Regions from separate parts of the Variovorax endophyticus genome, predicted to be linked through region 2. Evidence: riboswitches for the same ligand, from Rfam matches in the RefSeq annotation. Region 2 holds a riboswitch; the other holds the start of a gene.
What was found. Region 2 has a riboswitch for thiamine pyrophosphate ahead of thiC (phosphomethylpyrimidine synthase ThiC). Riboswitches for the same ligand answer to the same signal wherever they lie in the genome.

Region 1 (10,196 bases), on a different contig from region 2:
CTCCGACAGCGGCGGCGGTGCCGGCATCCAGGCCGATCTCAAGACCTTCGCGGCCCTCGGCTGCTACGGCATGACGGCCATCACCGCGCTCACCGCGCAGAACACGCTTGGCGTTACAGGCATCCACGGCGTGCCGCCGGCCTTCCTCAAGGCGCAGATCCAGGCCGTGGTCGAGGACATCGGCGTCGACGCGGTCAAGCTCGGCATGCTGCATGCGCCCGAGGTGGTCGAGGTCGTGGCATGGGCCATCGACCACTACCGCCTGCCGAACGTGGTGCTCGACCCCGTGATGGTCGCCACCAGCGGCGACCGCCTGATCGCGGCCGAGACGGTGCAGGTGCTGGTGCGCGAACTGTTCCCGCGCGCCGCGGTGATCACGCCCAACCTCGACGAGGCGGCCCTGCTGATCGGCCATGCGATCGACGGCATCGGCGCGCTCGACGGCGCGGCCGACGAGCTGCTGGCGCTCGGCGCGCGCGCCGTGCTGCTCAAGGGCGGCCACCTGCCGGGCAGCGAGGTGGTCGACGTGCTGCTGCAATCCAGTGGCGAGCGCACGCGCCTGGCCTCGCGCCGCATCGAGAGCCGCAACCTGCACGGCACCGGCTGCACGCTGTCGTCGGCCATCGCCGCGCACCTGGCACTGGGCGCGGCGCTGCCCGAGGCGGTGGAGCGCGCGCGCGCCTACATCCTCGGCGCGATGGCGGCCGCTGTCGATGTGCAGGTCGGCGCCGGTCATGGCCCGCTCAACCACGGCTTTGCGCCAGTGCCGACGCAGCGCCTGCCGCTGCGGGCTTCGGCCGGCTGAGCCAGGCCAGCACGAAGGTCAGCGCCAGCGTCGGCAGCGCCGAGCCGAACTGCGGCGCCCATTTCGCGAGCGCGTGGTAGGCCGCGATGCCCGCGATCCAGATCAGCGCCGCCGCCAGGTCGACCTTGGGGCGCGCGCCGGCCGGCGCCACCGCGCGGCCGCCGCCCAGCCGCCCGAGGATCACGCCGTAGAGCGGCACGAACACCGAGCTCAGCAGCAGCAGGAAGGGCTCGAGCGTGTGCATCGGCAGCACCAGCGCGAGCGCGATGCACAGCACGGCCAGCAGCAGGCCCCAGCGCTTCACGCTCCAGCGCGGCAGCAGGCTGTGGGTGGAGACCGAGCCCGAATAGACGTCGCCATAGGCGTTGTCGAGCTCGTCGATCAGGATCAGGCCCAGCGCCACCAGCCCGCCCTGCGCCAGCAGCAGCGCCGTGACCAGGCTGGTGCCGGGCTCGGCCACGCTGACCACCATCACGCCCAGCGCATAGCACCAGATGTTGGCCAGCGCATAGCCGATCCAGGTGCCGCTGAAGGCACTGCCCAGCCCGCCCGCGCTGCGCTTGCCGTGCCGCGCATAGTCGGCCACCAGTGGCAGCCACGACACCGGCATCGCGATCACGAGGTCGAGGGCGCCGAACATGCCCATGCTGCCGTCGCCCGGGCGCGACCAGAAGGCGTCGAAGCCCTTGGCATGCAACTGGGTTGCGAACTGCCAGCTGAGCCACAGCAGCGACAGCACCACCAGTGGCAGCCCGAAGCGGCTCACGAAGCGCCGCACCAGCTTCACCATCGAGCCCGCGAGCAGCGCCAGCAGCACCGCGCCCCACAGCAGCGTGGCCGCCACGCCGCCCCAGGCGCTGCCCAGCCACGGCCCGGCCACCGACTGGCCGATGGCCTGCGTGCCCTCGCGCATGATCACCAGCTCGAAGGTGGTCCAGCCCACCAGCTGCACGATGTTGAGCAGCACCGGCAGCCGCGCGAAGGCGCTGCCGTAGGTGGCATGCATCAGGCCCGCGCTGGCCAGGCCGCTCTCGCAGCCCAGGCGCGCGGTCCAGGCCAGCAGCGCGGCGCCGAGGCAGGAACCCAGCGCGATCGCGATCGCCGCGTCGCGCGTGCCCACCGCCGGCACCAGGTAGGCGCCGATCTGCATCACCAGCAGGCCCACGCCCAGGCTGAACCAGAGCGAGGCATGGTCGTGCCAGCGGAAGACGCGCTGCGACGCCGGCAGCGGCGTCAGCGCCTCGTTGGCGAGAGGATTCGATGTGTCGTCGTGTGCCATCCGTTTTGCTCCGGGCAAAAGGTTTGGCAGGTGGGCGAGGCTCCAGCGGCGCGGCTGGCACGCGAGAGAACGTGACAGGCCGCCGGACCAGCTTCCCTGCGCGAGGATTACCTCAATCAGGTTCAAAGGGACTTTCTCAGCCGGGTCGGCAAGCCGACCCAACACCCCTAGCGAAGCGCCATTTTAGTCCCGCCGGGCCGTGGGGGCTATGCGCGCGGCCGAAGACAATCCGCGCCACAACAAATGCAGGCGCTCCGAACGCGCCGAAAGGGAATGCATGACAGAAGCAACGCCGCCCCCGGGCTCCACGGATTCCGCCGCCAAAGCCTCGGCCGCCACGCGCATGAGGCGCTTCCGGGTCGACGTCGGCACCATCGTCTGCGCCGTCGCGCTGGTCCAGTCGCTGCTGCTGGTGGCGCTCGGCTACTGGGGCGCGCAGCGGCTGGTGTCGCGCGTCGGCGAGTCGGCGCACAAGGTGAGCCATGACCGCGTCGAGGACAACGTGCTGGCCTTCCTCGCCAAGACCCAGGCGGTGGTGCATGCCGTCGGCGATTCGCCGAGCCTGCATCCGCTGGGCGAGGACGGCGAGCGCAGTGCCGAGATGCTGTGGACCCTGCTCGAGGAAGCGACCGAGCTCGACAGCCTCGGCGTGGCCAGCGACGACGGTCATCTGCTGATGGCCGAGCGCTACCCGGTGTCGGCGATCCGCCAGGTGGTGCGCGATCCGGCCTTCAGCACCGAGACCTGGGCATACAAGCGCTCGGTCGACATCGAGGGCGGCGATCCGCGCCAGCGCTTCGCGACCACGCGCATCGAATCCTTCCGCAGCGACCACGACGCCACCGAGCGCGCCTGGTACCGCGAGGCGCTGGCACGGAAGGCGCCGGTGTGGACGCCGCCGTTCCGTTTCGACGACGGCGAGGAGCTCGGCGTGAGCTACGCCCAGCCGGCCGAGCGGCTCGACGGGGAAGGGCGGCACCTGCAGTCGCTGGTGGTGGTCGGCCACCTGTCGCTGGGCCACCTGTCGACGCTGGTGCGCCAGTTCGGCAGCCGCGGCCCGGGCCAGAGCGTGCTGCTGAGCGACGACCACCATGTGCTGGCGCGCAGCGACCATCCCGATCCGGTGCGCGAACTGCGCCTGCCCGAGGGCGGCGTGCTCGGCGCGGTGCATGCCCACATGCTGGCGCACGGCATCTCGGAGAACGTCGAGGACGAGAGCTTCGTGGTCACCCATGCGGGCGAGCGCTACCGGGTCGAGTCCTCGCGCATCGGCCCCACGGGCTGGGAACTGATCAGCTGGGAGCCCGAGGCCGAGCTGCTCGCCGGCCTCGAGCGCCTGGTGCGCTGGGGCCTGCTGCTGACCCTGGCCTTCCTGGCCTTCGCGCTCTTCATCTCGCTGCGGCTGTCGAAGCTGGTGACCGCGCCGATCGAGAACCTGTCGCAGACCGCGCGCCGCATCGGCCGGCTCGAGCTCGACGACCTGCCGCAGCAGCCAAGCCGCGTGCTCGAGATCCAGCACCTGAACCAGGCGCTCGACGATTCCGCGCGCAGCCTGCGGGCCTTCAGCAAGTTCGTGCCGGTGCACCTGATCCGCCAGCTCGTGGCCGAGGGCCACGCGCTGGCGCCCGGTGGTTCGCCGCGCCGCATCACGGCGATGTTCACCGACGTCGAGGGCTTCACGAGCATCGCCGAATCGCTGCCGGCCGACCTGCTGGTGCGCCAGCTCACCGAGTACTTCAACCTCGCGCAGCGCGTGTTCGCGCGCCATGGCGGCGTGGTCGACAAGTACATGGGCGACGGCATCATGGTGCTGTGGGGCGCGCCGCTCGAATTGCCCGATGCGGAGTACCGCGCCTGCCTCGCGGCGCTCGAGCTGCATGCCGAGATGGCCGAGCTCAATCGCCGCTGGCGGGCCGAGGGGCTGCAGCCCTTCCACACGCGCATCGGCATGCATACCGGGGTGGTGATCGCCGGCGTGCTCGGGTCCAGCGACCGGCTCTCCTACACCGCGCTCGGCGACGTGATCAACGCCGCGAGCCGCATCGAGGGCAGCAACAAGGAGCTGGGCACGCGCACGCTGATGTCCGACACCACCCATGCGGGGCTCGCGGGGCGGCTGCCCACGCGCCGCATCGAGGAGCAGGTGGCGCTGCGCGGCCGGCAGACGCGCATGGTGCTCCACGAACTGCTCGAGGAGAAAGAGGCACCCTAGAGATCGAGCACCAGCCGTGGCGAGCGCGCGCGCGAGCAGCAGGGCAGGAACTGGTCGTTGGCCGCCTGCTCGGCGGGCGTGCGAAACAGGTCGTGGTGCGCGACCTCGCCCTCGAGCACGCGCGTGAGGCAGGTGCCGCAGACGCCCTGGGCGCAGGACACCGGGATCTCGATGCCCTCGGCCGCGAGCGCGTCCACCACGCTGAGCGCGGCCGGCACGCGCACCACGCGGCCGCTGCTGCGCAGCTGCACCTCGAAGCTGCCGGCCTCTTCGACGGGCGGCAGCGTGCCCGCGAAGCATTCGAAATGCACGCGCCCCTCGGGCCAGCCGCGCGCGCGGGCCGTGGCGCGCACCGCTTCGATGAAGCCCTTCGGCCCGCAGACGTAGAGCTGGCGCCCAGGCGCCGGTGCGCCGATGGTGGCGGCCAGGTCGATGCGCTGCGCGGGCGGGCCGTCGTCGTCGTGGAAGAACACCCGGTCGGCGAAGGCCGCCGCCCGCAGCCGCTCGCGGTAGGCCGCGCGCGCCGCGCTGCGGCTGCAGCAGTGCAGCGCGAAATCGCGGCCGAGCGCCGCGAGCCGGTGCGCCATCGCGAGCAGCGGCGTGATGCCGATGCCGCCGGCCAGCAGCAGGCTGTGATCGGACCCTTCATCGAGCGCGAACAGATTACGCGGCGCGCCGACCTGCAGCAGCGTGCCTTCGGCCACCGCCTCGTGCAGCGCGCGCGAGCCGCCGCGCGATGCCGCCTCGCGCAGCACGCCGATCTCGTAGTGGCCGGGCGCCCGCGCGGGCGGGTTGCACAGCGAGTAGGGCCGCACCAGGCCGCCGGGCAGCAGCACCTCGATGTGCGCGCCGGCCTCGAAGGGCGGCAGCGCGCCGCCGCCGGCCGCCTCGAGCCGGAAGCCCGCGATGCCCTCGGCCTCGATCGTCTTGCGCGCGACGCGCACCGCGATGCGTTCGACGGCCGCGCTCATTCGCCCTGCAGGAAGTTGCCGGCCTCGAAGCGCACCGGCGGCGCGTCGGCGTCGAAGCTCACGCCGGCCGGGTCGCGGCCCTCGCGCAGCGCGTCGAGCTGGCGCTGCAGCAGCCGGCGCAGCATCACGATGCCGCGGTCGGAACTCGCCAGGTGCTCCTCCGAATGCGCGGTGATCGCGCCCTGGCTCACCTGTGCTTCGTAGTCGCCGGGAAAGCGGCGGTGCTCCTCCTCGCTGAGCTCCTCCCACAGCTTGCCGTTGAGGCGCGAGCGCACCCGCGCGAGATCGCCGGGCTGCTTCACCCGGCCCACGGTGTAGATGCGGAAGCTGTGGTCGTCGATCGGCAGCACCCAGCCGATCGACTCGACCCGGCCATAGGCCGCCACGCGCGGGTTCGGCACCACGCGCAGGGTCGGCAGCACCGGCCCGGCCACGCGGCGGAACACGCGGCCGTCCTCGAGCCGGCGGATCGAGGTGATCATCACGCCGGTCTCGGTGCTCTCGAAGTTCACCTCGGGCATCTGGCCCATCAGCGCCACGAATTGGGTGCCGCTGAAGCTGCCGTGCAGCACCGGCACGTGGAAGGGGTCGGCCACGTTCTCGTAGTGCTGCAGCCAGTTGCAGGGAATGATCCGCGGCCCGCCGCCGCCGATGCTGTTGTCGTCGGCCTCGAGCGTCTCGCCCTCGTCGAGCACCTCCAGGCAGTCGTAGCGCGGCAGCACCGGCTTCTTCTCGGCCGGGCCGAGGTAGGCCCAGACCAGGCCGTAGCGCTCCTCGACCGGGTACCAGGGCTGGCGCACGCGTCCGCGCGTGCGCGCGCCGTTCTCGGGCTCGCAGGGCTGGTCGACGCAGTGGCCCTGCACGTCGAACATCCAGCCGTGGTAGCAGCAGCGGATGCCGCCTTCCTCCACGCGGCCGTAGTAGAGCGAGGCGCCGCGGTGGGCGCAGCGCCAGTGCACCAGGCCGGGCCGGCCGGTCTTGTCGCGGAACAGGATCAGGTCCTCGCCGAGCACGCGCACCTGGCGCGGCGTGTCGCTGGCATCGGCGGCCAGCCCGATCGGATGCCAGTAGCGCCGCAGCAGCTCGCCCATCGGCGTGCCGGCGCCGACCTCGGTCAGCTCGGCCTTGTGGCTCGGCGGCTTGCGGCCGTAGGCGGTGCCGGTGTCGATGGCGACCGGCTGCCATTCGGCCGTGGAAGAGGAGGAGGGAAGGACGGTGCTCATTCGGGGGTGACTCCTGCGGCCTTGATCAGGTCCGCGACACGGGGGAAATCGGCTTTCTGGCCGGCGCGGAACTCGGCCGGCGTGCTGCCCAGCGGCTCGAAGCCGTAGCCGGCCAGCCGCTCCTGCACGTCGGGCTGGCGCGTGACCGCCTGCAGCGCGGCGACCCATTCGTCGAGCACCGGCTGCGGCGTCTTCGCGGGCGCGTAGACGCCGATCCAGCTGTCGAGGTCGAAGCCCGCGAAGCCCTGCTCGGCGAAGGTCGGCACCTCGGGCATCGAGCGCACGCGGCGCCTTCCGGTGATGCCCAGCACCTTGATGCGGCCGGCCTGGGCCAGCCCGCGCGCGGTGGCCGGGTTGGCCCAGGCCACGCCCAGCGCCTCGCCGAACAGGTCGTTGTGCGCGGCCGCCTCGGCCTTGTAGGGCACGTGGATCAGGTCGATGCCGGCCTGGCGCGCGAGCAGCTCGCCGAACAGGTGGGCGTTCGAGCCGTTGCCCCAGGTGCCGTAGCTGATGCCGCGGTGCGCCTTGGCGTAGGCGACGAACTCGCGCACGTTCGAGAACGGCGCCGAGGCGCGCGCGATCAGCATCGGCCCGCCGGTCGCGAGCTGCGACAGCGGCTCGAAGTCCTTCACCGGGTCGTAGGGCAGGCGCGGCTGCAGCACCACGTTGTTGATGTGCGTGAGCGGCAGCGTCAGCAGCACCGTGTAGCCGTCGGGCGCCGCCTTGGCGACCGCATCGGCGGCGATGGTGCCACTGGCGCCGGGCCGGGGCTCGACGATCACCGGCTGGTTCCAGCGCGCCTTGAGCTTCTCGGCGTAGATGCGCGCGATCGAGTCCATCGGCCCGCCGCCCGAGCCGAAGGGGATGATGCGCACCACGCGGGTCGGGAAGTTGGGCGGACTCGCCTGCGCGAAGGCCGGGCCGGCGGCGCCGGCCATGACGGCGCCGAGAAGGCCGAGCGCGCGTCGGCGCGTCGGCTGGGGTCGCAACGGATTCATCGTGTCTCCAGGTCGTGCTGTACTTGTGGACCCGACGATAAGTACCGCCCGTGCCCCGGGCAATTCGAAGCTTTGGATATGAGATATGGCCCGACGTGATATCCGCAGCCTCGACGTCGGCATGCTGCGGACCTTCGATGCGCTGATGCGTGAGCGCAGCGTGTCGCGCGCGGCGACGCGCCTGTTCCTGAGCCAGCCCGCGGTGAGCGCCTCGCTCAACCGGCTGCGCGAGACCTTCGACGACCCGCTGTTCACGCGCACCGCGCACGGCGTGCAGCCCACCGCGCGCGCCACGGCGCTCGCGGGCCAGGTCGAGCGTGTGCTGGCCGACCTGTCGGCCATGCTCGAGCCCGACGACCGCTTCCAGCCCGAGCATTCGCAGCGCATCTTCCGCATTTCGGGCGGCGACTACGCGAGCCACCTGCTGCTGCCGCGGCTGGCCAACGAGCTCGTGGCCTGCGGTTCGCGCGTGCGGCTGTACTGGGAGACCAGCTCCTTCCTCACGCTGACCGAGCGGCTGCGCAAGGGCGATTTCGATGTCGCCGTGCTGCCGCGGCTGCAGCCGCCGAGCGACTGCGAATCGGCGCTGCTCTACGAGGACCGCTACGTGGTCGCGGTGCGCCGCGGCCATCCGACCCTGGGCGAGGCCGCCTCGCTCGACGACTTCTGCGCCGCGCCGCACGTGTTCCTGGGCTATGGCAGCTCGGCGCTCGACGACCTGATCGACCAGGTGCTCGCGCGCCAGGGCCGCCAGCGCAGCATGAGCGTGGCCATGACCAGCTTCGGCCAGATCGTCGACCTGCTGGCGCAGACCGACCACGTGGCGGTGATGCCGCTGCGCGTGGCCGCGCGCTTCGACGCGCTGCTCGCGGTGCATCCGCTGCCCTTCGAGCTGCAGGGCTACCGTTCGGTCGTGTGCTGGAACCGGCGCTCGAATTCCGACGCCGGCGTGCTGTGGCTCAAGGACGCGCTGCTGCGCATCGGGCGCGAGGCCGATGCGGTGCCGATGCCCGTGCCTACGTCGGCCTGACGCGCCGCGCGAAGGCCTCGAGGCCGTCGATGGTCATCTGGACGTGGCGCTCGAAGCTGCTGTCCAGCGGCACCGTGCTGCCGTTGTCCCAGCGCACGATGAAGGCGCGGTTGGCCAGGAGCGGCAGGTTGCGCGAGAGCACCGGGTGGTCGAGCGGGCGGATGGTGTGGACGCGCTCGCGCAGCTCCTCGGCCCAGGTCTGCGTGTTGTCCGAGGGCAGCGGCGAGAACTCCATCGTGAGGAAGCCCAGCATCGCCGCGATCGTGCAGTTGTAGGCCTCGCGCAGCGGCTCGCCCTCGAAGCCGGCCTCGGTCAGCGCCGTGAGCACGCCCTCGACCAGCGCGGTCGGCAGGCTGCCGTTGGACACCAGCTGCGCACCCAGCAGCTGCGCGACGTTGGGATGGCGCCGCACGGCCGCGCGGCAGCGGCGGAACAGTTCGGCGATCCAGGCCTGCCAGCCCGGCGGCGCGGCATCGGCGGGCGGCGCCACGTCGGCCATGACCGTGGCCGCGACCTCGGCCAGCAGCGCCTCGCGCGAGCTCACGTGCCAGTGCACCGTGGCCGGGTAGACGCCGAGCCGTGCCGCCACCTCGCGCAGGCTGAAGGCGCCGAGGCCGGCCTCGTCGATCAGCGCCAGCGCGACCTCGGCGATCCGGCCCTTGGTCAGCGCGGCGCCGCCCGCGGGTCGGCCGGCGGTGCGGGGCGGGGGAGCGGCTTTCTTGCGCGCGGTGGTCATCGGGTGGGTGCCATTGTTCGGTCGGTGAATTGATTGTATAAACATCGAAAAATTGAGCATCGAACAATTAATACTGAGCCAAGCGCCAATTCCAGCCGTCCAACCCTTTCCAGGAGCCGCCATGACCCTTGCCCCCATCGACCATGCCCTGGCCGAGGCGCACCGCCGCTTCACCGAGGCCAACCCCGCCAGCCGGCGCCAGTTCGAGGCCAATGCCGAGTCCATGCCCGGCGGCAACACGCGCTCGGTGCTGTTCTACGCGCCGTTCCCGCTGACCATCGCGCGCGGCGAGGGGGCGGCGCTATGGGATGCCGACGGCCACCGCTATGCCGACTTCATCGCCGAGTACACGGCTGGCGTCTACGGCCACTCGGCCCCGGAGATCCGCGAGGCGGTGATCGAGGCGATGCAGGGCGGTGTCAACCTGACGGGCCACAACCTGCTCGAGGGCCGGCTGGCGCGGACCATCCGCGATCGCTTCCCGCAGATCGAGCGACTGCGCTTCACCAACTCGGGCACCGAGGCCAACCTGATGGCGCTCACGGCCGCGCTGCACTTCACGGGCCGGCGCCGCATCGTGGTGTTCTCGGGCGGCTACCACGGCGGCGTGCTGGGCTTCGGCGACAAGCCCTTGCCCACCACCGTGCCCTTCGACTTCCTCGTGCTGCCCTACAACGACGCCGAGACGGCGCGCGCCCGCATCGCCGAGCAGGCCTCGGAGATCGCGGCCGTGCTGGTCGAGCCGATGCAGGGCGCGGCCGGCTGCATACCGGGGCAGGCCGATTTCCTGCGGGCGTTGCGCGAGGCGGCCACGGCGGCCGGCGCGCTGCTGATCTTCGACGAGGTCATGACCTCGCGGCTGGGCCCGCGCGGGCTGGCCAACCAGCTGGGCATCCGCGCCGACCTCACGACCCTTGGCAAGTACATCGGCGGCGGCATGTC
Region 2 (10,196 bases):
AGCCCGCGCTGATCGAGGAGATCCGCAAGTTCGCGCCCAGCCAGCTCGAGATCGGCGACCGCGACGGCAACGGGGAGATGGAGCTGGTGCTCAAGCATGTCTACATCGAGCGCCGCATGATCCCGTTGAACATCTACCTGCAGGAGGCTTTCGACATGCTCGCGCATCCCGAGAGCCCGGCGCAGGCCAGGCGCGCCAGGGAGCAGCTCGAGCAGGCGGTGATCGAATACGGCAATGCGATCAAGGACATGGTGGCCGCCAACATCTTCCCGGGCGACATGCTGTGGAAGAACTTCGGCGTCACGCGCGGCGGCAAGGTCGTGTTCTACGACTACGACGAGATCGAATACATCACCGACTGCCAGTTCCGCAAGGTGCCCGCGCCGCGCAACGAGGAAGAGGAGATGAGCGGCGAGGTCTGGTATTCGGTCGGCCCGAAGGACGTGTTCCCCGAGACCTTCGAGCCCTTCCTGCTGGGCAACAAGGACGTGCGCGAAGCCTTCATGGCGCACCACGCCGACCTGCTCGACGCTGCTTTCTGGCAACACCACAAGGAACGCATCCAGGCCGGCCAGATGCTGGACGTGTTCCCGTACGAAGAGTCGCAACGCTTCCGCGACGAGGAGCAGGCGGCGCATTCCTGACGGGCCTTCGCATCCGCGGACCCGCATTCTTTTTCCAGCATCAAGGAGCACTCACATGTCCGAATCCATCGTCATCGTCGGCGCCGCCCGCACCCCCATGGGCAGCTTCCAGGGCGACTTCTCCTCCCTCGCGGCGCACGACCTCGGCGGCGCCGCGATCAAGGCCGCCGTCGAGCGTGCCGGCATCGCGCCCGACAGCGTGGGCGAGGTGCTGTTCGGCAACTGCCTGATGGCGGGCCAGGGCCAGGCGCCCGCGCGCCAGGCGGCCTACAAGGGCGGCCTGCCTGACAGCGCCGGCGCGGTCACGCTCAGCAAGATGTGCGGCTCGGCCATGAAGGCCGCGATGCTCGCGCACGACCTGCTGCTGGCCGGCACGCACGACGTGATGGTGGCGGGCGGCATGGAGAGCATGACCAACGCGCCCTACCTGATGCTCAAGGGCCGCGGCGGCTACCGCATGGGCCACGACCGCATCTTCGACCACATGATGCTCGACGGCCTCGAGGACGCCTACCAGCCGGGCCGCTCGATGGGCACCTTCGGCGAGGACTGCGCGGCCAAGTACAAGTTCACGCGCGAGCAGCAGGACGCCTTCGCCATCGCCAGCGTCGAGCGCGCCAAGAAGGCCACCGACACCGGCCTGTTCAAGGACGAGATCGTGCCGGTCACGGTCAAGGGCCGCGGCGGCGACACGCTGATCGCCATCGACGAAGGCCCGGGCAAGGTCAAGCTCGACAAGATCCCGACGCTCAAGCCGGCGTTCAAGAAGGAGAACGGCACCATCACCGCCGCCTCGAGCTCGTCGATCAACGACGGCGCCGCCGCGCTGGTCATGATGACCGAGTCGCATGCGAAGAAGATCGGCGCGAAGCCGATCGCGCGCATCGTCGGGCATGCCACGCACGCGCAGCAGCCCGAGTGGTTCTCGACCGCGCCGGTGGGCGCCGTGGCCAAGCTGTTCAAGAAGACCGGCTGGGCCGTCAAGGACGTGGACCTGTGGGAAGTCAACGAGGCCTTCGCGGTGGTGCCGATGGCGCTGATGCACGAGCTCGACGTGTCGCACGACCGCGTCAACATCCACGGCGGCGCCTGCGCGCTGGGCCATCCGATCGGCGCCAGCGGCGCGCGCATCATGGTCACGCTGATCCACGCGCTCAAGGCGCAGGGCAGGAAGCGCGGCGTGGCCACGCTGTGCATCGGCGGCGGCGAAGGCACCGCCGTGGCGCTCGAGCTGCTGTAAAAAGCACGGCGCCGCGTCCACCGGCCTGCATGGCCGGCGGACTTTCATTGTTTCAGAGAACGAATCGCAGAAAAGCAGGAGGTCCCATGCGTCCCTTTCATTCACGCAACGTCATCGCCGCCATGCTCGCGGGCGCCCTGCTCGCGCCGGCCGCCTGGGCGCAGAAGCGCGACAACGTGCTGTTCCAGGCCGCCACCGACGAGCAGCCCGCCGTCATCAAGACGCTCGAGAAGCTGGTCAACATCGAGACCGGCACCGGCGACGCCGAGGGCATCGCCGCGGCGGGCAACTTCCTCGAGGCCGAACTGAAGAACCTGGGCTTCACCGTCACGCGCAGCAAGTCGGCCGGCCTGGTGGTGGGCGACAACATCGTCGGTAAGCTCAAGGGCCGCGGCGGCAAGAACCTGCTGCTGATGTCGCACATGGACACCGTCTACCTCAAGGGCACGCTCGCCAAGGCGCCGTTCCGCATCGAGGGCGACAAGGCCTACGGCCCCGGCATCGCCGACGACAAGGGCGGCAATGCCGTGATCCTGCACACGCTCAAGCTGCTCAAGGACTACGGCGTGCGCGACTACGGCACCATCACCGTGCTGTTCAACACCGACGAGGAGAAGGGCTCCTTCGGCTCGCGCGACCTGATCCAGGAAGAGGCCAAGCTGGCCGACTACGTGCTCTCGTTCGAGCCCACCGGCGCCGGCGACGAGAAGCTCTCGCTCGGCACCTCGGGCATCGCCTACGTGCAGGTCAACATCACGGGCAAGGCCTCGCACGCGGGCGCCGCGCCCGACCTCGGCGTGAACGCGCTGGTCGAGGCCTCCGACCTGGTGCTGCGCACCATGAGCATCGACGACAAGTCGAAGAACCTGCGCTTCAACTGGACCATCGCCAAGGCCGGCAACGTCTCGAACATCATCCCGGCCAGCGCCACGCTCAACGCCGACGTGCGCTATGCGCGCAACGAGGACTTCGATGCCGCGATGAAGACGCTCGAGGAGCGCGCGCAGCAGAAGAAGCTGCCCGATGCCGACGTGAAGGTGATCGTCACGCGCGGCCGCCCGGCCTTCAATGCCGGCGAGGGCGGCAGGAAGCTGGTCGACAAGGCGGTGGGCTACTACAAGGAAGCCGGCGGCACGCTGGGCGTGGAAGAACGCACCGGCGGCGGCACCGACGCGGCCTACGCGGCGCTGTCGGGCAAGCCCGTGATCGAGAGCCTGGGCCTGCCGGGCTTCGGCTACCACAGCGACAAGGCCGAGTACGTGGACATCAGCGCGATCCCGCGCCGCCTGTACATGGCCGCCCGCCTGATCATGGACCTGGGTTCCGGCAAGTAACGACGACGAGAACGACACGAGGAGACACGCCATGCTGCTGAGCACCGACCAGGAAGCCATCCGCGACGCCGTGCGCGACTTCGCGCAGGCCGAACTCTGGCCCCACGCGCCGAAGTGGGACCGCGAACACAGCTTCCCGAAGGAAGTGCACCAGGGCCTCGCGGCGCTCGGTGCCTACGGCATCTGCGTGCCCGAGGAGCACGGCGGCGCCGGCCTCGACTACCTCACGCTCGCGCTGGTGCTCGAGGAGATCGCGGCCGGCGACGGCGGCACCAGCACCGCGATCAGCGTGACCAACTGCCCCGTCAACGCGATCCTGATGCGCTACGGCAATGCGCGGCAGAAGAAGCAGTGGCTCGAGCCGCTCGCGCAGGGGCGGATGCTCGGCGCCTTCTGCCTGACCGAGCCGCAGGCCGGCAGCGATGCCTCGAGCCTGCGCACCACCGCGCGCAAGGACGCCGACGGCTATGTGATCGACGGCGTGAAGCAGTTCATCACCAGCGGCAAGAACGGCCAGGTGGCGATCGTGATCGCGGTCACCGACAAGGCCGCGGGCAAGCGCGGCATGAGCGCCTTCATCGTACCGACCGACGCGCCGGGCTACCAGGTGGCGCGGCTCGAGGACAAGCTCGGCCAGCACAGCAGCGACACCGCGCAGATCAACTTCGACGGCTGCCGCATCCCGGCGGAGAACCTGATCGGCGCCGAGGGCGAGGGCTACAAGATCGCGCTCGGCGCGCTCGAGGGCGGCCGCATCGGCATCGCGGCGCAGAGCGTGGGCATGGCGCGCAGCGCCTTCGACGTGGCCGTGGCCTATGCCAAGGAGCGCCAGGCCTTCGGCGGGTCCATCTTCGACCAGCAGGCCGTGGGCTTCCGGCTCGCCGACTGCGCCACGCAGCTCGAGGCCGCGCGCCAGCTGATCTGGCATGCCGCGAGCCTGCGCGATGCCGGCCGCCCCTGCCTCAAAGAGGCCGCGATGGCCAAGCTGTTCGCGAGCGAGATGGCCGAGCGCGTGTGCAGCGCCGCGATCCAGACCCTGGGCGGCTACGGCTACGTGAACGACTTCCCGCTCGAGCGCATCTACCGCGACGTGCGCGTGTGCCAGATCTACGAAGGCACCTCGGACATCCAGAAGCTGCTGATCCAGCGGGCGCTGTGAGCCGGCCGCGCTGATGCGCCGCCCCGGATGGCGCGCCTTCGCGGCGCTCGCGCTGGCCGCGCTCGGCCTCTGGAGCGTCGCGATCGAGCCGCGCTGGGTCGCGGCGCGCACCGAGACGCTGGACAGCGCCGCCTGGGGCGCGCAGCCGCGGCTGCGCATCGCGGTCGCGAGCGACTGGCACCTGACCGAACGCAGCCTCTGGCGCGTGACCGACGTGGAGCGCGCGCGCCGCATCGTCGACGCCATCAATGCCGCGCAGCCCGACCTGGTGCTGCTGCCCGGCGACTTCCTGGCCGGCCACGGCGGCGACGAGCCGCTGCCGATCGAGACCATGGCCGAGGTGCTCGGGCGGCTGAAGGCGCCGCTGGGCGTGTACGCGGTGCTCGGCAACCACGACTGGTGGCACGACGGCGCGCGCATCACGCACGCACTGTCGGCGCAGGGCATCGTGATGCTCGAGAACGATGCCGTGTCGCTGCCCGGGCGCGAGCTCTGGGTGGTGGGCATCGGCGACCACTCCACCGGTCATTCGCGGCCCGATCGCGCCTTGTCGCGCGTGCCGGCCGGCGCTCCCACGCTGGTGCTGATGCACGACCCCGCGAGCCTGGCCGGGATGCCGCGCCTCGCCGCGCCCGCGCCGGTGCTCACCGTGGCCGGCCACACCCATGGCGGCCAGGTCTGGGTGCCGGGCTATGGCGCGCCGATCGTGCCCGGCGCGGCGCCGCGCACCTGGGCCTATGGCTGGATCGAGAACCACGGCCGGCGCATGTACGTGACCAGCGGCCTGGGCGTGAGCATCCTGCCGGTGCGCCTCAACATGCGGCCCGAGTGGGTGCTGTTCGAGTAGGAACCACCGATCGCGCACCCGCGCCTTGTCATCGGTTTCGACGACAGACAGCCGCCGCGCGGCGGCGCACGATGGCGGCCTTCCGTTCGTTCATCGAGGCCGCCGCCATGACCCGTTCTTCTTCCGCCCCCTTGCGCCGCCCGGCGCGTCTTGCAGCGTGTGCGCTCGCCGTGCTCGCCATGGGTGCCCAGGCCCAGCAGCCGGCCGCGCCCGACATCGCCACCCTGACCGCCAGCGACGCGGTGCGCGAGCTCTGCGCCGGCCGGCTGACCAGCGAGCAGCTGGTCACGGCCTACGTCGCGCAGGCCAGGGCGAAGGCCAATCTCAACGCCTTCATCACGCTCGACGAACAGGGCGCGCTCGCGGCTGCGCGCGCCGCCGATGCCGCGCGCAAGCCGGGCGCGGCCTGCAAGCCGCTCGATGGCCTGCCGGTGGCGATCAAGGACAACATCCAGGTGCGCGGCCTGCCCGCCAGCGCCGGCACGCCCGCGCTCAAGGGCTTCGTGCCGGCAGCCGACGCGCCGGTGGTCGCGAAGCTGCGCGCGGCCGGCGCCATCGTGTTGGGCAAGACCCACATGCACGAGCTGGCCTTCGGCGTCACCGGCTACAACCCGGCCTTCCCCTCGGGCCCCGAGGTCGGCGTGCGCAATGCCTACGACCCGCGCCGCATCGCGGGCGGCTCCTCCTCGGGCAATGGCGCGGCGCTGGGCGCGCGCATGGTGTCGGCCGCGCTGGGCACCGACACCGGCGGCTCGGTGCGCATTCCCTGTGCCTTCAACGGCTGCGCGTCGCTTCGGCCCTCGATGGGGCGCTATCCGCAGCAGGGCATCGCGCCGATCTCGCACACGCGCGACACCGCCGGCCCGATGGCGCTGTCGGTGGCCGACCTGGTGCTGCTCGACCGCGCGATCGCGGGCGGCGCGGCGGTGCGTCCCGCCAACCTGAAGCGCGTGCGGCTCGGCGTGGTGCCGGCCTTCTTCGCGAACCTCGATGCCGACACCCGCGCCGCCACCGATGCCGCGCTCGCGAAGCTGCGCGCGGCCGGCGTCACGCTGGTCGAGCTCGAGATGCCGAAGCTCGGCGAGCTCAACGGCGCGGTGGGCTTCCCGGTCGCGCTCTACGAGGCGAACGACGACATGGCGGCCTACCTCGCGAAGTACGACACCGGCATCGACCTGAAGCAGCTCGCCGCGGGCATCGCCAGCCCCGACGTCAAGGGCACCTTCGACGGCCTGGTGCTGCCGCGCAAGCTGCCGGCCGCGAACGGCACGGTCGACGCCAGGCCGGCCTACGACAACGCGATGCGCGTGGCGCGCCCGGCGCTGCAGAAGCTCTACCGCGACACCTTCACGAAGCACCGGCTCGACGCGCTGGTGTTCCCGACCGTGCCGCAGGTGGCGCTGCTGGCCGCGCCCGAGGCCAGCAGCCCCGAGAACTTCAGCGCGCTGATCCAGAACACCGACCCCGGCAGCAACGCGGGCATTCCGGGCCTGCAGCTGCCCTCGGCGCTGGGCGCGACCAGCGGTTTGCCGATCGGGCTCGAGCTCGACGGCCCCGCGGGCAGCGACCGCCGCCTGCTGGCGCTGGGCCTGGCGATCGAGCCCTTGCTGGGGCGGCTGCCGGCGGCGAAGTGATTCAGTCGCGCGGCAGCACGCCCGCGAGCGCCGAACGGCGCTCGATGCCGAGCTTGTCGAAGATGCGCCGCAGGTAGGTGCGCACCGTGGGCACGCCCACCGCCATGCGGCGCGCGATGTCCTTGTCGGTGAGGCCCTCGCGCACGGCGCGCGCCACCTGCTGCTCGCGCGCGCTGAGGCTGGCCCAGGGCGAGGCGGCCGCGCTTCCCGCGCCGCCCGTGCGCTGCTGCGCGCGCCGCAGCGCGCCCGCGAACGCGGGCTCGATCAGGTCGAGCATCAGCGTCTCGCGCGCGCCAAAATCGCCGCGCTCCTTGCGGCGCCAGATGCGCAGGTCGCCGAGCGCGCGCTCGCCGTCGAAGGCATGAAGGTTCAGGCCCCAATGCAGCCCGTCGCGCGCGAGGAAGTCGTTGAAGAAGGGCGTGCGCATCAGTTCGCGCTGCGGCATCACCTCGGTCACGCGCGTGGCGCGGCGGCGCGACTGCAGCACGAAGGTGATGGGGTCGTGGTGCTGGTGCCACTGCGCATAGGTGTCGAGGTTGGCCGGCGCCATGTTGATCGCCACGCGCGAGCCGAAGCCGCCGCGCTCGGCGTCCCAGACGAAGGAGGCGAACTGGTCGGCCCGCAGCAGGCCGAGCAGCGCATGGCCGAGGCGCTCGCGAATCTCGCGCTCGCCGCCCTCGTCGTCGCGCGCGAGCAGCGTGAACACGCCGCGCAGGGCCTGCTGTTCGGAAGCGCTCAGGTACATGGCCGTTGTTCCTCGATGGTGTGCGTTGTCTTCCCGTGGTCAACCCCGGTCTCCGGGGCGCCACGTTAGCGGGTAGCAAGCGGCACGCCAAGGGTGGATGCCCGCGGCCCCAGGGCTTGCCCTCTGGAGGGCCCGGCCCGCGCGGTGTTCCAATAGGGGCCTCCATGCCCAGCGTTCCCGATCCCTCCACCGCACCCTGCCCCTGCGGCCGCACCGACCGCCGCGACAAGCCCATCGCCTACGCGATGTGCTGCGGCCGCTACCTCGACGACTTCGAGCACACCCCCGCCCCCGATGCCGAATCGCTGATGCGTTCGCGCTATACGGCCTTCGTGCGCGAGCGTGCCGAGTACCTGCTCGGCACCTGGCACGCGAGCACGCGGCCGGCCTCGCTCGACTTCGAGCCCGGCGTGCGCTGGCTCGGGCTCGACGTGCGCGGCCGCTCGATGAGCGATGCCGACCATGCCGAGGTCGAGTTCGTCGCGCGCCAGCGCGGCGCCTCGGGCACGGCCTCGCGGCTGCACGAGCGCAGCCGCTTCGTGCGCGAGTCCGACGCCGCGGGCCTGTCGCGCTGGTATTACGTCGACGGCGACCTGCAAGCCCGGGCCTGATACCCCGCATTGACGCGGGCGGTTGACGGCGAACGCCGGCGCTCGCACAATCGGCCCCGCTCCGGGGTGCACGCATGTGGCGTGCTGAGATGGCAAAGCTGCCGACCCGCGAACTTGATCCGGGTCATACCGGCGTAAGAAGAGCTGCACTCCCTGGCTTCGGTCCGTCGTCCCTCCCCACCCGGGATGGCGCCCACAGCCCACCGAGCGATTGCGGAGCACCCTTTCCATCCACAAGGAGTGCCCCGCATGAATGCCCCCGACAAGTTCACCTCCCTGCTCTCGCTCACGCGCGAGCCCTTCCCCGCGTCGCACAAGTGCGTCATCCCCGGCAGCCGGCCCGACCTGTTCGTGCCGGTGCGCGACGTGAAGCTCACCAACGGCGAGACCGTGTCGCTCTACGACACCTCGGGTCCCTACACCGACCCGAAGGTCGAGATCGACGTGCGCCGCGGCCTGCCCGACGTGCGCGGTGCCTGGATCGCCGAGCGCGGCGACACCGAGAGCTACGAGGGGCGCGTGCACCATGCGCTCGACGACGGCGCCAAGAACGAGGACCGCGATGCCCAGCGCCTGGCTGAGCTGCGCGCCGGCGCCTCGGCGCTGCAGCGCACGCCGCGCCGCGCGAAGTCGGGCGCCAACGTCACGCAGATGCACTACGCGCGCCGCGGCATCGTCACGCCCGAGATGGAGTACGTGGCGCTGCGCGAGAACGGCAAGCGCGAGTGGATGGCCGAGTACCTCGCCAACGAGGAGCGCGCCAGGCGCGTGGCCGGCAACCCGATGGGCGCGAGCATCCCGCGCATCATCACGCCCGAGTTCGTGCGCGACGAGGTGGCGCGCGGCCGCGCGATCATTCCCGCCAACATCAACCACCCCGAGGTGGAGCCGATGGCGATCGGGCGCAACTTCAAGGTGAAGATCAACGCCAACATCGGCAACTCGGCCGTCACCTCGAGCATCGAGGAGGAAGTGGAGAAGCTGGTGTGGGCGATCCGCTGGGGCGCCGACAACGTGATGGACCTGTCGACCGGCAAGAACATCCACACCACGCGCGACTGGATCGTGCGCAACAGCCCGGTGCCCATCGGCACCGTGCCGATCTACCAGGCGCTCGAGAAGGTGGGCGGCGTGGCCGAGGACCTGACCTGGGAGATCTACCGCGACACGCTGATCGAGCAGGCCGAGCAGGGCGTCGACTACTTCACCATCCACGCCGGGCTGCGGCTGCCGTTCATCCACCTGACGGCCGACCGCATGACCGGCATCGTCTCGCGCGGCGGCTCGATCATGGCGAAGTGGTGCATCGCGCACCACAAGGAGAGCTTCCTCTACACGCACTTCGAGGACATCTGCGACATCATGAAGGCCTACGACGTGAGCTTCTCGCTCGGCGACGGCCTGCGCCCCGGCAGCGGCGCCGATGCCAACGACGAGGCGCAGTTCGCCGAGCTGCGCACCCTCGGCGAGCTCACGCAGATCGCCTGGAAGCACGACGTGCAGACCATGATCGAAGGCCCGGGCCATGTGCCGATGCACATGATCCAGTCGAACATGGACGAGCAGCTCAAGCACTGCCACGAGGCGCCGTTCTACACGCTGGGCCCGCTGACGATCGACATCGCGCCGGGCTACGACCACATCGCGAGCGCGATCGGCGCGGCGATGATCGGCTGGGCCGGCACGGCGATGCTGTGCTACGTGACGCCGAAGGAGCACCTGGGGCTGCCCGACCGCGACGACGTGAAGCAGGGGATCATTGCCTACAAGATCGCGGCGCATGCGGCGGACGTGGCGAAGGGACACCCGGGAGCGCGCTCGCGCGACGATGCGCTGAGCAAGGCGCGCTTCGAGTTCCGCTGGCAGGACCAGTTCAACCTGGGGCTCGACCCGGATACGGCGCGCGAATTCCACGACGAGACGCTGCCGAAGGATTCGAGCAAGGTGGCGCACTTCTGTTCGATGTGCGGGCCGAAGTTCTG

Region 1: another riboswitch for thiamine pyrophosphate. It lies ahead of KV106_RS27190 (purine-cytosine permease family protein); the one in region 2 lies ahead of thiC (phosphomethylpyrimidine synthase ThiC).

What each region holds. Positions count from the first base shown of each region.
Region 1 is NZ_JAHUTH010000024.1:7,349-17,544, reverse strand. Features, by position in the region: gene thiD (bifunctional hydroxymethylpyrimidine kinase/phosphomethylpyrimidine kinase) at 1-805, shown strand, start outside; gene KV106_RS27190 (purine-cytosine permease family protein) at 744-2,084, opposite strand; TPP riboswitch at 2,161-2,263, opposite strand; gene KV106_RS27185 (adenylate/guanylate cyclase domain-containing protein) at 2,428-4,296, shown strand; gene KV106_RS27180 (PDR/VanB family oxidoreductase) at 4,293-5,267, opposite strand; gene KV106_RS27175 (aromatic ring-hydroxylating dioxygenase subunit alpha) at 5,264-6,490, opposite strand; gene KV106_RS27170 (Bug family tripartite tricarboxylate transporter substrate binding protein) at 6,487-7,488, opposite strand; gene KV106_RS27165 (LysR family transcriptional regulator) at 7,574-8,518, shown strand; gene KV106_RS27160 (TetR/AcrR family transcriptional regulator) at 8,505-9,254, opposite strand; gene KV106_RS27155 (aspartate aminotransferase family protein) at 9,376-10,196, shown strand, end outside.
Region 2 is NZ_JAHUTH010000048.1:260-10,455, reverse strand. Features, by position in the region: gene aceK (bifunctional isocitrate dehydrogenase kinase/phosphatase) at 1-644, shown strand, start outside; gene KV106_RS37725 (acetyl-CoA C-acyltransferase) at 700-1,884, shown strand; gene KV106_RS37720 (glutamate carboxypeptidase) at 1,971-3,218, shown strand; gene KV106_RS37715 (acyl-CoA dehydrogenase family protein) at 3,250-4,377, shown strand; gene KV106_RS37710 (metallophosphoesterase) at 4,391-5,224, shown strand; gene iaaH (indoleacetamide hydrolase) at 5,404-6,858, shown strand; gene KV106_RS37700 (helix-turn-helix transcriptional regulator) at 6,860-7,603, opposite strand; gene KV106_RS37695 (YchJ family protein) at 7,768-8,214, shown strand; TPP riboswitch at 8,267-8,372, shown strand; gene thiC (phosphomethylpyrimidine synthase ThiC) at 8,464-10,196, shown strand, end outside.